4 regions of the Gracilibacillus salinarum genome follow, and region 3 is predicted to be linked to each of the others. Evidence: riboswitches for the same ligand, from Rfam matches in the RefSeq annotation. Region 3 holds a riboswitch; each other region holds the start of a gene.
The links. A riboswitch is a leader RNA that binds a small molecule or an ion and turns the genes downstream of it on or off. The one in region 3 is predicted to bind S-adenosylmethionine.
Positions count from the first base shown of each region.

Region 1: another riboswitch for S-adenosylmethionine. It lies ahead of MUN87_RS10205 (bifunctional homocysteine S-methyltransferase/methylenetetrahydrofolate reductase); the one in region 3 lies ahead of MUN87_RS17905 (methionine ABC transporter ATP-binding protein).
Region 2: another riboswitch for S-adenosylmethionine. It lies ahead of MUN87_RS21715 (PLP-dependent aspartate aminotransferase family protein); the one in region 3 lies ahead of MUN87_RS17905 (methionine ABC transporter ATP-binding protein).
Region 4: another riboswitch for S-adenosylmethionine. It lies ahead of MUN87_RS21740 (alpha-hydroxy-acid oxidizing protein); the one in region 3 lies ahead of MUN87_RS17905 (methionine ABC transporter ATP-binding protein).

Region 1 is NZ_CP095071.1:2,196,171-2,200,376, forward strand. Features, by position in the region: gene istB (IS21-like element helper ATPase IstB) at 1-598, shown strand, start outside; gene MUN87_RS10200 (nitroreductase family protein) at 1,445-2,008, opposite strand; SAM riboswitch class I at 2,178-2,281, shown strand; gene MUN87_RS10205 (bifunctional homocysteine S-methyltransferase/methylenetetrahydrofolate reductase) at 2,353-4,188, shown strand.
Region 2 is NZ_CP095071.1:4,680,518-4,684,723, reverse strand. Features, by position in the region: gene MUN87_RS21720 (aliphatic sulfonate ABC transporter substrate-binding protein) at 1-439, opposite strand, end outside; gene MUN87_RS21715 (PLP-dependent aspartate aminotransferase family protein) at 464-2,260, opposite strand; SAM riboswitch class I at 2,362-2,467, opposite strand; SAM riboswitch class I at 2,541-2,657, opposite strand; gene MUN87_RS21710 (hypothetical protein) at 2,839-3,018, shown strand; gene clpP (ATP-dependent Clp endopeptidase proteolytic subunit ClpP) at 3,825-4,206, opposite strand, start outside.
Region 3 is NZ_CP095071.1:3,814,119-3,818,324, forward strand. Features, by position in the region: gene MUN87_RS17895 (MetQ/NlpA family ABC transporter substrate-binding protein) at 1-682, opposite strand, end outside; gene MUN87_RS17900 (methionine ABC transporter permease) at 757-1,425, opposite strand; gene MUN87_RS17905 (methionine ABC transporter ATP-binding protein) at 1,418-2,443, opposite strand; SAM riboswitch class I at 2,556-2,662, opposite strand; gene MUN87_RS17910 (hypothetical protein) at 2,797-3,396, shown strand; gene MUN87_RS17915 (PFL family protein) at 3,838-4,206, opposite strand, start outside.
Region 4 is NZ_CP095071.1:4,687,220-4,691,425, reverse strand. Features, by position in the region: gene MUN87_RS21750 (glutaredoxin family protein) at 92-346, opposite strand; gene MUN87_RS21745 (L-lactate dehydrogenase) at 595-1,557, opposite strand; gene MUN87_RS21740 (alpha-hydroxy-acid oxidizing protein) at 1,689-2,606, opposite strand; SAM riboswitch class I at 2,680-2,786, opposite strand; gene acsA (acetate--CoA ligase) at 2,799-4,206, opposite strand, start outside.

The DNA.
Region 1 (4,206 bases), 1.6 Mb from region 3:
CAGAATCCGTGCAGCTAATTTCCCGCAGAAAAAGCTATTAGAAGAATTAATCGTAGAGGCATTGCCAAGTCAAGCAAAACAAAAATTACCGTTTCTAAAAACTTTGGATTTTATTACGGAAGGACAAAATGTCATTCTTACAGGATCACCAGGTACAGGTAAGTCACATATTGCCATAGGATTAGGTATGGAAGCATGCTTAGCTGGATATAGAGTGTTTTTTGCGACGGTACCCTCGTTAATTAACCAGCTTAAGGAACATCGTTCGGAGAGAACACTGCGATCATTTGAATTGAAATTTGAAAAATATGATTTGGTTGTTCTCGATGAATTAGGTTATATCTCATTTGACAAAGAAGGTGCAGAATTATTATTTTCTCACCTATCGTTAAGAGCAGGAAGGAAATCAACCATTATTACAAGCAACCTGTCATTTCTAAAATGGCAGGAGATTTTCCACGATCCAGTACTTACTGCCGCATTAACAGACCGTTTAACACACAAATCACATGTGTTAAACATGAATGGGCCTTCTTTCAGAATGAAAGAAACGGAGGATTGGCTAAAAACAAGTGCTGAGGAAGTGGCTCAAATTTAAATTGCGATTTGGCTCACTTTTCACTTGCGAAATACACAACGTAGATAAAATATTTCAAAATGACCGTTTTCCATACAGCCTTAGTTGACATAATCCATATTATAGTTACCTATCTCCTATTCAGCATGATTACTTCTACGACTGTACTTATATACTTTCTTTGCTTAAAATAAATAACAAACACCTGGGAAACACCATCATTTGTCTTCTTTCTTTTTAAACACTACAAATCTTGTTACGCTGCTTACCACTTTTGGTTCCTTTCTCGATAAACGATACAAATCTCGCACTGCTCCTCACCACTTTTGGTTCCTTTCTAAATAAACGATACAAATCTCGCACTACCTCACACCACTTTTGATCCCTTTCTCGATAAACGATACAAATCTCGCACTACCTCTCACTACTTTTGGTCCCTTTCTCAATAAACGGTACAAATCTCGCACTACCTCTCACTACTTTTGGCTCCTTTCTTATCTCGCTACTGAGAGGAATTATCTATTTTTCATTCTTATCAGCAAGTACCGTAGTTTTTCCTATACTTGCTACATTCAAGACTTTCATTACATCGCGCTTCTTTATCGCTAAAATTTTCCTGCCACAGAACAAAGGCGCAAGCGCCCGTTTAGAGACGTAGCGAGTGGAGCGAATCAACTGAGATAAAGGAATCACGGTGAACTTGCGAATCGATGATGACTTATCGTAGGGCGATTTCGCGAAGTCGCCTAGTCTCTGGGCGCTGGAGCCGGACGTGGCCGATTCTGTCAGCGAAACATCATATAGCCTAAAATTTATACTTTCCTGACACATAAAAAAATACAACAGGGAAACTTCCCTCCTGTTGTATTATAAAATCGTGATGCGGTTTTTGGCTGGTGTTCTTGGTACTGGTGTTTGGGATTTGGATGGGTAACCGACATGAATTTGTCCTACCACACGTTCATTGTCCTGCAAACCGATTAATGCTGCTGTCTCCTCACAGAATGCCAATTTACCAGACTTCCAAAATACGCTTAAGCCCTGCTCCCAGGCTAATAGACTGAAGTTTTGCAGTAAACAGCTTGAGGATGCATAGTCTTCTTCTTGAAGTTTTTCCTGTTTGTGTAATGTATTAATGACAAAGAAAATAAAAGGTACATTCATCACCTTTTGATATGCATTATCACCTATCACTTTCAGATCTTCTTCTGAAGCATTATGGCTTTTTGCTTTTGCCACTTCCCGATTAATTTCGGCTAATTTTTGTTTTGTTTCCTCTTGCAGAAATACAAAACGCCAAGGTTCTGTCATTTTATGATTGGGTACCCAAACAGCCGTCTCCAACATTTCTTCTATTTGTTCTATCGACACTTCCTTATCTAAATACGAGCCGATTGAGCGGCGTTCTTTAATTAACTGTTGTAAACTCATGAAGGCTCTCCCCTCTGTTAATGATAATCATTTTCAACTATTTTAATCTTATCACAGCTGTGTATACTGTCAAGCAAACTAAATTTTCTGAAACTTTTTCCAAAAAATACTTGTAATTGAATTGTTTTTAATGTAATATACTTACAAAAGTTACTAACAATTACATACTTTCTTATCCAGAGAGGTGGAGGGACTGGCCTGACGATACCTCAGCAACCGTCATATTAATGACAAGGTGCTAATTCCAGCAAGCGCAAAGCTTGAAGATGAGAGACATTTACCAATCTATCTCCGTCTTTAAGTAGACGGGGATTTTTTATTTTGCAGAAAAGAGGTGATTCTCCTTGCCAGACATTCTTACTAGTTTAAGAGATCGTTTGGTTGTGGCAGATGGCGCGATCGGCACCCTGCTCTATGCTCATGGTGTTGATCGATGCTTTGAATCGTACAACTTAAGTCATCCAGATGACATCTTACGTGTGCATCAATCCTATCTTGATGCCGGTTCCGAAGTGATTCAAACCAATACGTATGGTGCCAATTATATTAAACTGACACGCTTCGGATTGGAAGATCGTGTCCATCATATTAATTCCAAAGCGGTCAAAATCGCCAAAAGTGCAGCAGGCGATAAGGCGGCCGTACTCGGTACAATGGGTGGTATACGAGGTGTACAAAAGTTAGTAGCTTCGCGGAAAGAAATTGTCCGCAGTTTCAAGGAACAGCTCTTCACCCTTTTACTCGAAGGTGTTGATGGGATTCTACTTGAAACCTATTATGACTTCGAAGAGATCCAGGAAGCATTACAAATTGCCCGTGCAGAGACGAATATACCAATCATTACTAACGTCTCCATGCATGAACCGGGCGTTTTGGAAAATGGTATCAGCCTTCCCTATGCATTAGCTAAATTGGAAGATTCAGGGGCTGATGTCGTTGGTGTCAATTGTCACCTTGGGCCATATTACATGCTTAAAGCATTGGAATCTGTGCCTTTATTAGAAAAAGCATACCTGGCTGCTTATCCGAATGCCAGCCTGCCCGCCTATGAAAACGGGAAATTGGTGTATAGCGAACGCACCCAATATTTTGAACAGTGTGCCAAAGACTTCCGTGATCAAGGTGTCCGGTTACTCGGTGGCTGTTGTGGTACGACACCTGAGCATATCCGTGCTTTTAAAGATGGTGTTAAAGATTTAACACCATTAAAAGAAAAAGAAGTCAAAACCATTACGTTCACACCTGAACAACAAGCAACACCGCCACAACATGCTACTTTGGCCGATAAAGCCAGGCAGGATCATACAGTAATAGTCGAACTGGACGCACCAAAACATTTAGATACGAATGACTTCATCGAAGGTGTCTTTGCCTTGGAAAAAGCCGGTGTGGATGCCATTACATTAGCAGACAATTCGTTAGCTACACCAAGAATCAGTAATGTCGCCATGGCAGTCAAAATGAAAGAGCTTGGATGTAAGGTAAAACCGCTGATTCATTTAACTTGCCGCGATCGCAATTTAATTGGATTGCAATCACACTTATTAGGCATGCACACATTAGGATTCGATGAAATTCTTGCCATCACTGGCGATCCGACACGCATTGGCGGGTTCCCAGGCGCGTCCTCTGTATTTGATGTAACGTCTTTTGAATTAACCAGATTGATCAAACAATGTAATCAAGGATTATCTTTCTCTGGCAGCTCATTGAAAACCAAAACCAATTTTCAAGTGGCAGCAGCTTTTAATCCGAACGTTGCCAACCTTGAAAAAGCAGTAAAACGGATGGAGAAAAAAATCAAGCATGGCGCTGATTATTTTCTCACTCAACCGATTTTTAATCATGAACAAATCATTCAATTACACCGGTTAACGAAACACATTGACAAACCGATATTTATTGGCATCATGCCACTCACCTCTCATCGCAACGCAGAATTTCTACATAATGAAGTACCAGGCATGAAGCTGTCAGACGAAGTTCGATCACGCATGCAGCAGCATCAGAACAAAGAGGACAGCCGCAGAGAAGGAATCAATATTGCGAAAGAATTAATTGATACAGCCGTTCAATACTTTCACGGCATCTATATTATTACACCATTTATGCACTATCCGGCGACAGCCGAATTAACAGAATATGTACACCAGCAAACCAAAGCTGTAACGAAAATATAAATCGAAAAGGAGTTTTTT
Region 2 (4,206 bases), 870 kb from region 3:
CTGCTACTTTTTTGCCTTTTAAATCTTCAATCGTTTCTATTCCCGATCCTTCTTTAGTCACTAATGCCGTCCACTCCGGTTGAGAATATACGTAGACATTCTCCAGCGGTACACCATTTGATTCTGCTATAAGTGCTGCTGCACCTGCTGTCGAGCCAAAGTCAACACTATCACTATTCAAAAATTCAATCGCTTTGTTACTCCCTTGACTTAATGTCCAGGATACATCAATATCTTCCTCAGCAAATGCTTCCTCTGCCCAGCCAAATTTCTTTAACACCAAACTGGTTGGCGAATAGTAAGCATAGTCCAATCTGATTTCAGACGGTTTTGTTTCAGCTTCACTGCTGGATGAACATCCAACAGCGAAGAAAACAATAATTCCGAAAACGGCAATCGCAAGAAAACTTCTGAAATCAATTAGTGGTGCTTTACTCATGATTTTGCCCCCTTATTTTCTTGTTTAAATTTCACATGCATAAGTCGAAATGGTACCTCTTAAACGTTGTGCTTCTTTATACGTACAACGGTTATGGACAACTTGCAGACCACCTTCTAAAGCTACTTGTTCTGCTTTCGGTGATACTACACCTTCTTGCAGCCAGAATACTTTTGGATTCACTTCGATTGCTTCTTTGGCAATTTCGATAGCTGCATCAGGACTGCGGAACACTTGCACAATATCGATATCCACTGGAACACTCTTAAGATCAGGATAGGCTTTTTCACCTAGAATCTCTGTTTCTCTCGGGTTTACCGGTATAATTTTATAGCCTAGACGTTGCATTTTTCTAGCAAGACGATAGCTAGGTCGTGCTTCTTTTCCACTTAATCCAACGATTGCTAGTGTTTTTTGACGAGTTTGCTCTTCACCATTTTCCTGATAACGTTCATATGGTGAATTCAATGCCCATTTAATGATACCTTCGTCATTAACAACAATTTGTTTTTCTTTTTCCGTTCCGATTCCCGTTGCTTTTACTAGGGCTTGATCTAAGTCGTTTTGAATATCACGGATCGATTCAATACCAACAGATAAACGCACTAATTCTTCGGATACACCTGTTTTATCCAGTTCTTCTTTTGTTAATTGCTGATGTGTAGTCGATGCCGGGTGAATAATTAAGGATTTAGCATCCCCTACGTTTGCTACATGTGACCATAGCGCTACATTGTTAATCAAGTCGCGTCCAGCGTCACGTCCTCCTTTAATTCCGAAGACGATAATCGACCCAAAGCCGTTATTCAGAATACGCGTTGCCAGTTCATGAGACGGATGGTTTTCCAAGCCTGGATATCTCACCCATTCTACCGCTTCATGCTGGTGTAAATATTCCGCTAATTCCTGGGCATTACGATTATGTCGTTCCACTCTTAAGTGAAGTGTTTCAAGCCCTTGCAATAGCTGGAAGGCATTGAATGGACTTAAAGCAGCACCAAAATCTCTTAACAGCTGGACGCGAACCTTCGTTATAAAGGCTAATGTACCAAAGTCAACCGCATAACGGATACCGTTGTAACTTGGATCTGGTTCTGTAAACGCTGGATATTTTTCTGAATTCCAGTTAAATCTTCCTCCGTCGACAATTACACCACCAATGGAAGTACCATGACCCCCGATCCATTTTGTTGCAGAATGAACGACAATGTCCGCTCCTAATGTAATCGGCTTACAACCAAATGGGGTTGCGAAGGTGTTATCAATTATTAAAGGAATTCCCGCATCATGAGCAATATCTGATACCCTTTCTATATCTAACACTTGTAAACCAGGATTCCCAATAATCTCACCGTAAACAGCTTTCGTATTTTCGTTAATCGCTGCTTTAAAGTTCTCTGGATCGGTTGGATCGACGAATTTTACGTTAATACCGTATCTTGGCAACGTTATATTAAACAAATTATACGTACCACCATATAAGTTCACACCTGCTACAATTTCATCACCTGCACTAGCAAGATTCAAAATCGAAAGCGTGATGGCAGACATCCCGGATGACGTGGCAACAGCTGCAACTCCATCTTCCAACAGCGCCATTCTCTTTTCAAAAACGTCTACAGTTGGATTACCAATTCGGGAATAAATATTTCCAGGCTCATCCAGTGCAAATAACCGTTCCGCATGCTCTGTATCATGGAACACGTAAGAAGTAGATTGATAGATCGGCACTGCTCTTGATCCTGTTGTTGGATCTGGTGCCTGCCCGCCGTGTAAATGAATAGTTTCTGGATCATACGTTGAATGCTTGTAATTTGGCATGTTTATTTCCTCCCCAAGTTTTCAAAAAATTTAATCTTTTCTAATTATTAAAAAGCCTTCTTCATAAGAAGAAGGCTTTTATTAGCTATGCAGAAGTCTTCCTCTTATCTGTCAGGATAATACCTGCAGGAATTAGCACCTTTTAAGCATTTGCTTAATGGTTGCCGGGCATCATCGGGCCAGTCCCTCCGCCTCTCTGGATAAGAGTTTACCTATTTAGTTGTAATCATTAAAAAAATCTCGCTATTTGAGATAGAGAGACTTAACTAATGGCTTCGCTCTCTTATCTCTCCAAGCTTAAACGCTCAGTGGAATTGGCACCTGTATTAAGTGAACAGACACTTAATGGTTGCCGAGGCATCAAAGGGCCATGTCCCTCCACCTCTCTGGATAAGAATCTATTCAATTCCGAGTTGTTTACTTATGTTTATCATTTGTTAGATATACTTTAGCATGTTCTGAAAATGGTGTCAACAAATATTTTGAATATTATTAATTACCATAAAATGCCTGTGCGTCAAGGGGTTGCACCTTTTGACGCCGCTCGAAATACGATGTAACAGAAAAGGGTGACGGACATGGAGACGAAAGTAGATATACTTGCAGAAGCACTCCCGCTTTTAGATATCATCACGATGCTGCTGGTAGGTGAAGATCTTGTTACAGGACTGGTTTACGTACTAGTGATCAAGTGCGTTACAAAAGATGAATTAGTGAAAGTTTCTTTTATATTATTAATTATTGTGTTGAATGGCTGATGGTTACAGCTTGTCCGTTTGAAGCAATTTGGCTTGCTTAACATGGAAAAATAAAACCGGATAATTACAGCCAATCTTAATACAAATACCTGTAATACGGATTATGCAAAGTAAAACTCTCTAACATTGTAGTGATTTTGATAGATTTCATCTGCTTAGCAAAGCTCCGGAAATAGGCTCCGCGTCCTGTGGGCACGGCTTCAGCTAGGCTACTACCTGTAATACTTCTTTGCTGCCTTGTACCGAGGAAGCTCACTTCGAAGCAATACTTGCAGACACAGGCACAAATGAAGTGGATCTTCAGCTCGTGCTGATTCCACGGGAGTCTCCGCCTATTTCCTACGCTTAAGGAAGTGCTACAACGTATATAACAGCTAAAAGCAGTGATTCTAAGCATTATGTTATTAAATGCTGATATTTATGGATGCAATCAATATGCTAACTGATCCAAAGATTGTTGAGTAACTACGCTAGCGTAGGCCAACCAGGTAGGCGTTGAAGATCCACAACGTCTGCACCTGTGTCTACTAGTAATGTTTCGAAGTAGGCTTCCTCGGTGCAAGGCAGCAAAGAAGTAAATCAAGTAGTGGTCTAGCTCCATCCGTGCCTGCAGGACGCGAAGTGGTTGGTAGAAGGAATCCTGGCACATGTATCATTTCGAAATTATCAGCAAGCATAAAGCAGCTATACATAATCCGTATTATAAGAACTTGTATATTATTTTCTCAGTTTTAAGCCAAATTTTCTTTTAACATGTAAATAAAAAAAGTGGCGAGTTAAAACTTCGCCACTTTTTCTAGATTAACTTAATTTAAATCAGATGGTTTATGCTCCATTACTTTATCGATTAAACCATATTCTTTTGCACGTTCAGCTGTCATGAAATTATCACGATCTGTATCTTTTTCGATTACCTCTAGTGGTTGACCAGTGCGTTCCGCAAGAATTTGGTTTAGTTTTTTACGCATCTCGATAATACGATTTGCATGGATCTGAATATCAGACGCTTGACCTTGTGTGCCGCCAAGTGGCTGGTGAATCATAACTTCACTGTTAGGCAGTGCAAAACGTTTACCAGGCTCACCTGCTGCAAGTAGGAAAGCACCCATAGATGCTGCCATACCAATACAGATGGTAGAAACATTTGGTTTGATGAATTGCATGGTATCATAAATCGCCATACCCGCT
Region 3 (4,206 bases):
AATCAGAACCTTCAAGAATTAAAGCATCATCGGTAGGGACTAAATCGGCTTCGATCGCATAGTTAGTGTTGATCGCAACTAGAGCGTCAGCTTCGCGATTATAGAATTCTGGCAAGAAGCCTGCATCAACGTCAGTTTCAAATTCTAAATTTAATGGATTTTCAACAACATCTTTTACAGTTGCGTCAACTGGATCTACACTTTCATCAAGTTTGATTAAGTCTTTATTTTGTAAAAGTGATAATACACGACCATGATCAGCAACAGAGTTACTCATGATAACGACAGTACCTTCTTTGATATCATCGACACTCTTAATGTTTTTTGAATAGATTCCCATTGGCTCGATATGGATACCACCCATATTCACAAAATCGAATCCTTTTTCCTCCATTTGTGATTCAAGGTACGGAATGTGCTGGAAATAGTTTGCATCTAATGTGCCACTATCTAAGTCATCGTTTGGGAATACATAGTCCTGGTATTCTTCAATGGTAAGTTCAATACCTTCTTCTTCTAGTAACGGTTTTGCCTCTTCTAAAATTTCAGCGTGTGGAACACTTGTAGCTCCGACAGTTAATTCGGTAGGTCCTTCTGCATTCTGGTTATCTTCTTCACTTGTACCGCAAGCTGCTAGAGCAAAAAGCAGCAGTGCCAATAATAATGTAACTAATTTTTTCACGATAGATCATCCCTTCTTATTTTTTTATCACGGCGCTAACCGTTAGTAATACCTCCACTGATTGAAGTTTCACTTTATCGTTTGTCTATCTTCTTGGATAGGAAATCCCCAATAAATTGGAATATAAATACAATGATAATGATGAGAATCGTACATGCCAGAATCACATCAAAATCGCGACGTTGGAAACCTTGTAAGTAAGCTAAGCTTCCAAGTCCACCTGCACCAATAGCTCCAGCCATTGCGGTATAGCCGATTAAGGCAATCGCTGTTACGGTCAAGCCTGAAATAAGGGCCGGTAATGATTCAGGTAGCAAAACTTTGAAAATAATTGTAGATGTTTTTGCACCCATTGCTTTTGCCGCTTCGATTACACCTTTGTCTACTTCTTTCAATCCGATTTCAACTAAACGAGCATAGAACGGAGCTGCACCAATGATTAAGGCAGGTAATGCTGCTTTCCATCCTCTGATCGTACCAACTAAAAAGTCTGTGAATGGGAATAGGAGCAATATTAATATAATGAACGGAATCGCCCGGAATATGTTAACAAACGCAGCTGTTACAAAATTGATTGGCCGATTTTGCCATAGGTTACCTCTCTCCGTAAGGAATAAAAGTAAACCGAGTAAGATTCCAAAGATTAACGTACCGATAACGGAGACGATCGTCATATAAAATGTTTCTGCTGTTGCTTCCCATAAATCTGCAGGAATGACATTCGGAAACCATTCTTTAAACATGCTTTAACACCTCAACTTCTACACCTTCATTTTGCATAAAGTCCAGGGACTGTTTGATCACAGCATTATCGCCATTTACCTCAATAAACAATGTCCCATAGGCACCTTCCTGTGTAGGAGAAATCGAGCCTTGCAAAATATTAATTTCGACATCGAATTTCTTAGATACTTCACTAATTAGTGCGCGTTTTGCACTGTTGCCGATAAAGTGTACTTTGACAACTTCAGTGTCATCGCGATCATTAATGAAAGCCGCCAGATTGTTCTTGTCATGCTCTAACGGATTTAACTGCTGGACAAAACGTTGTGTCGTTTTTGATTGTGGTTTGACAAACACATCCAATACTTCACCAGACTCTACAACTTTCCCGTTTTCCATGACAGCAACACGATGACATATTTGCTGGATAACGTGCATTTCATGGGTAATCAAGATTATCGTTAATCCTAATTTTTTATTAATGGAGACCAACAGATCCAAAATGTCATCTGTTGTTTCAGGATCCAAAGCGGAAGTTGCTTCATCACATAACAACACTTCAGGGTCATTTGCGAGTGCTCTGGCAATTCCGACTCTTTGCTTTTGGCCACCACTTAGTTGCGATGGATAATTTTCTTCTTTGCCTGAAAGTCCGACAAGATTGATTAATTCAAGCACTTTTTCTTTTCTTTTTGCTTTTGGAACGCCAGCGATTTCTAATGGAAATGCAATATTGTCATATACGGTGCGCGACCATAACAGGTTAAAATGCTGAAAAATCATTCCGATCTTTTGTCGCTTATTTCGCAATTCGTTGTGTTGCATCTTGGTAATATCTTTATCATGAATCACTACTGATCCATCGGAAGGTTCTTCGAGACGGTTGATTAACCGGACAAATGTACTTTTTCCAGCACCACTATAGCCAATTACACCAAAGATTTCGCCTTTATCTATTGTTAACGAGACATCATCCACCGCCTGAACGGATTGTGTTTTTGTCTGATATAATTTCGACAAATTTTTTATTTTAATCATAGTTTCACACTCCTTTGCCTTCATGCCGTCAGCTTACTATATATTGTGAGCCAACCGCATAAAAAAATCCCTTCTGTACATAAGAGGACAGAAAGGAAGTTCATTCTTTGTCCTCTCATCTATCAAAGCACACTGCACTTCGTAGGATTTAGCACCTATCAGCTTTCTGACGGTTGCCGGGTTTCACAGGGCCAGTCCCTCCACCACTCTTGATAAGAGATTTCCGCATTCAATTAATTTAAACAATATCGTATCATGTCGAAATTAATTCGTCAATTGGTTTTAGAAAAGTAAAATAATTCAGATTTTTCAGTTAATATCGGTGCTATAATAGCTTAGGGAAAAGGGGGATAATGATGAAAAAATTACTAGTATGGATGTGTATGATTATCGTCGCTGCAGGATGTTCCAATAAATCAGATGGTGCAACGATTGTGGTAAATGATGAGATTGCTTATAATCAAACCATCCAGGATTTACAGTTAGGATATATGACGAGTTTTGATTTACAAATGGATGATGAGCAAAATAATGAAATCACCGTTTGGGTTGAAGAATATCTAGATGGAGAAAGAGAACATGAAACACTAATGGAAACAGTTTTGATGGCCTCCGAGAGTAAGCGCTCAATCGGTATGGGAGTATTAGATTTATCAGATGAAAGTAAAAAGATCATTCTCTATGAAAAGGAAGGATCAGATATATCCAGCAGTTGGACGACCGTAAAAATACCAGTGAATGAAGAAGGCATCAAAGAAATGGATACAGTAGTAGGGGAGGAGAAGGTAGAAATACTACCTGGAGAAACAAAAATATTAGCTGCATATCGTGAGACAGCAGGAAATGCAATAAACCCATTACAATTCGAAGATCAGGCACTTTTCGAAAAGATGATAGCAGATTCATCATTTGTGCTTGTTCTCAAAATGAAGATCGAGCAAAAAGAGAAATGAAGCGAGACTAAATAGAGAAATAGCCCTGATAGGTCATCAGTATAGAACTAAAAACATATAAAATAGGAAAGATAAATTCCCAATCGGACAATTCACAACAATCCGAGCGCCTATTGTCCGAAAGAACCCTCCAACCGGACAACACCGAGTCAATATGAGTGCCTATTGTCCGATAGAAGGCTTCAACCGGACAACTCCGTGTCGATATGAGCGTCGATTGTCCGATAGAAAGCTTCAACCGGACAATCCACATCAATCCGAGTGCCAATTGTCCGATAGAACCATCTTATCCATACGAAACAATTAACTAATTAATAGAAACAGTATTATAATCGTGATAGTTTGCTAAACAAAGCTTCGTAAAACAGGATATCCACTATGCAGGCACGTCTTACATACAAAAAAAGCCTCAGCTAAATGCCAAGACTTTTCAATGAACAATTAATTAATCAATGATTGTAAGGGAGCAGGGATTCTGCCGCCTCGTTTAATAAATTTGTCAGGTGCGAACTGGTTCACGCCAATAATTGGGGCGCGTCCAAGCAAGCCGCCGAATTCTACTGTTTCGCCTTCTTCCTTACCGATGACAGGGATGACACGGACTGCGGTTGTTTTTTTATTAATCATACCAATCGCTGCTTCATCGGCAATGATGGCTGCTAGTGTTTCTGGTGATGCTTTACCTTCTAGTGCAATCATATCGAGTCCGACAGAGCAGACACACGTCATCGCTTCTAATTTAGCGAGATTTAGTGACCCATCTTCAATTCCACGGATCATGCCGTTATCTTCACTGACAGGAATGAAAGC
Region 4 (4,206 bases), 870 kb from region 3:
GGATTTTTGTCCCTCCTAGTCGCATTCCGTCCCACTCAGAACAAAAAAAATTAACTTCCGTAAATAATTGTATCAAAAGCTTCACCTGTGCTCAACTATTTTCTGAATTATTTTTCGATAATAGATAGTTTTCGACAGTTTGGATGTCGATTATGCCCGTGTCGATGACCGTTTCTTGATCTTTAAGGACTGGGATCATCAGGTGGAAAGCTTCTAACAACTCATCTTCATTATAAATATCGACTTCTTCTATTTCAAACAAAAAATCCTGTTGCAGCATTTCTAATATATGGTAAGCATCAGTGCACAAGGAACAGTGTTCTTTTCCGTATAGTGTTAATTTCATCTTTGCACTCCTTTCTGAGGGGGAACACATTTATTATTATCAAATAGCATATCGTCCGGCCAACCACTTTGTGTCTTGCGTAGTTGGCCTATGGTAATCGTACAGAAGTCCGAAGAGTAAATTGATGCATACGGGTAACACGATGCATTATCTGCTCATTACTTTAACTGTGTACTTCTACCTTTAATCTTCCCTCTACTATAATAATGTTAGAATAAACCGTCATTATTCACCAGCTGTTCAGTTTATCACTTAATGGCGTTCAATCCGACTTTGAGCATTTCTCGTAAAACTTTTGCAGATTGGTGTAATTGTTCTGCTTCTTTGTCGCTCAATCTTAACTCCATTACTTCCCGAATGCCATTTTCATTTAATATAGCTGGTACGCCTAAATAGATATCCTCTAATCCGTATTGACCATCTACATAGGCAGAAACGGTTAATACAGCATTCTCATTATTTAATATCGCACGGGTCAGACGGACTAAGCCTAAACCGATTCCGTAATAGGTTGCTCCTTTTCGCTCAATAATATGATAAGCAGCGTCACGAACATTCTGGAACAGCTCAGTCATTTCCTGGTGATGATATAAATCATCAATCCCAGCATATTGAGACAATGGAACGCCACCAATCTGAACATGACTCCACACTGGCAATTCTGAATCACCATGCTCTCCCATAATGTAAGCATGTATATTACGAGCATCGACTTGAAAATGCTCTCCTAATAAATATCGGAATCTAGCCGTATCCAAAATGGTTCCAGATCCGATGACCCGTTCCTTCGGTAATCCTGAGATTTCTCGGGTAATCTGAGTTAGAATATCAACAGGATTTGTCGCAATCACGAATATACCCTTAAAGTTTGAATCCATAACGCTGTTAACAATGCCTTTAAATATACGAGCGTTCTTGTCGACTAGGTCCAATCTTGTTTCTCCAGGTTTTTGATTTGCTCCTGCTGTAATCACAACTAAATCTGCATTATGACAATCCTGATAACTCCCAGCTTTAATTTTCATTGGGTTACCAAAAGGCATACCATGATTCAGATCACGTGCTTCCCCCTCTGCTTTATTCTCATTAAGGTCAATCAAGACTAGTTCATTGACTACACCTTGATTTAATAATGCATAAGCATAACTGGTTCCGACGAAGCCTGTTCCGATTATAACTACTTTTCTTAATTTCGTAGTTTGATAAGTCATCACAAACCACCCTTTCTCAACAAACCTTTTTTTAACTACATTCCCCAATATATAAGCACAACAAAATGGGATATAGTTCTACTTATACTATATCCCATTTGAGCCATTGATGATATGATATTTTATAACAATTATGTGAATAGTTGAGCAATCACTTCTTCTACACCCGGGACACCAGATGTTGACAAACCATGAATGTAACTTCTCTGTACAGAAACGGCATCTGCACCAAGATGCAGATACAGATCAAGGGCTTCTTTAGTGTTTACCTCCGTTTCGATAATAATGCTAAGATTCCCACCTACCACTGTTTTCACACGTTCTAATAAATCAATATTGGCATGACTTATATTAGTGAAAATGATACCTTCTACTTGCTGCTGTAACGCAACTCTTACATCATCAATGGACAAATCACCATAAATAAATACTGGAAGATTTGTAAATTGTTTAATATATCTGATGTCATCCCATGTAACATGACGATTTTGATACTCATTTGCTACTTGCTCTGCTATCGATTGGTTATTATGATGATTTTTTTTCGCAAAAATCGGATCCACTACAAAATTGGTCGTACCTCTCGCCTCTTTATCAGCAGTCTGATGGACGACATCATTAGATAAAGAAACGACGATGGCTTGGTAGCCGGCTAATTCTGCACGTTGAATAAAGTGCTTTGTCAAATCACGATCATGAAACAGATGTGCCTGAAACCATAACTCACTTCCCGGCACTGCATCTGCGATATCCTCTATACTGTAAGAAGAGTGGCTGCTGACTATAAACGGAACACCTTGGTTCTTTGCTGCAAGAGCTGTTGCCAGTTCACCATCCTCATGAAAGTAGGTTTGCGCACTTACAGATCCTAAAATAAAGGGTGATATATTGCCATTTGCCTCTGTATTTCGATGTAATATAAAAGAAGTAGAATGAACCTTCTGTGACGTAATTTCTTCTAGAAACAGTTTGGAAGATTGGGTAAGCTGTTGCTCCGCTAATTTCTCCAATGCTGTTACTTTGCTTTTTTTAACCGTTGCTTTTGCCATTTTTTATTCCTCCTAGTTGGTTCAGGGAAACAAAAAGCCCCTCTTATATTGGAGGAGCAGATGTATTATCTCCCTCTTATTATTCAAACAATGTGTTTGCAGGATTTAGCACCTTTTAAGCGGATCACTTAAGGTTGCCGGGTTTCATCGGGCCAGTCCCTCCACCTCTCTTCATAAGAGTATCTATATGATTTAATTTGTCACTTTAGTAGCTCTTTCTATTTCGAGTGCTTTTAACTTTCTTCTTAAAATTTTTCCACTGATTTTCGTCTTCGGCAATTCATCCATTACTTCTATCTCTCTTGGCGCAGCATGGGCAGATAAATGACGTCGTACAAACAAGCGAATTTCTTCCAGTAATGCATCAGTTGGCTCGTATCCCGCTCTGAGAGAGATAAATGCTTTCACTAACTCTCCACGTAATTCATCTGGCTTTCCGATAACCCCAGCTTCTTCTACGGCAGGATGCTCAATTAATTTACTTTCTACTTCAAACGGCCCAATCCGTTCCCCTGCTGAGTTGATCATATCATCGTTACGACCTTGGAAGAATACATAGCCTTCCTCATCCTGTAAGGCTAAGTCGCCTGAAATATACCAGCCTTCATATTGGAAATACGACTGGAATTTATTTTGATTACCCCATATTTCCTTCATTAGACCTGGCCAAGGCGTACGGACCGCCAATTGACCAATTTCTCCACTCGGCAGTTCCTTACCTTCTTCGTCCAAAATCCCGACTTCAACACCAGGAAAAGCACGCCCCATCGATCCAGGTTTAATTTTTTCTGATGGAAGGTTTACGATTAAATGTCCTCCTGTTTCAGTCATCCACCATGTATCATGGATTCGAACGTTGAGGCTGTTCCATGCCCACTGAATCACTTCAGGGTTTAACGGTTCTCCGACGCTTAACACGTGTCTCACCGAAGACAAATCATACTTTTTATATAGATCTCCTTTAGACAAGAGCATTCGAAAAGCTGTTGGCGCACTGTACCAGATCGTTACACCTAACTCTTCAATTAATGCGTACCAATTTTCTGCGCTGAATCGACCACCTTGAATCACAACCGTCGCCCGATTTAATAATGGGGCGAGCAAACCATACACACTGCCCGTTACCCAACCTGGGTGAGACGTACACCAATAAACATCATCATCTTTAATATCCAAAACCCACTTACCGGTTACAATATGATGCTGTATGGACCGGTGTGCGTGCAATACCCCTTTCGGTTTTCCTGTAGATCCACTCGTATAATGAATGATCAGGCCATCTTCCCAATCCAGCCATTCAGTATACGGTTCTCCTTGGACTGGCTTTAATGGCTCTTCTTCAATATCTTCTACAAACAAAACGGTTTCTAATGATGGAATATCTTCTCTAGGTACACGTTTCACTAGATCCTGATCAGTAATTAGCAGGGTGCCCTCACAATCATTGATACGATCTCGTACGGCCTCTTCCATAAAGGCTTCAAAAAGAGGACCAGCTATTGCACCGATTTTGATCGTTGCTAAAATAGCAAAATAACACGCTGGTGTCTTAGGAAGAAAAACAAAGACACGATCTCCTTTTGATACACCATGTTCTAAC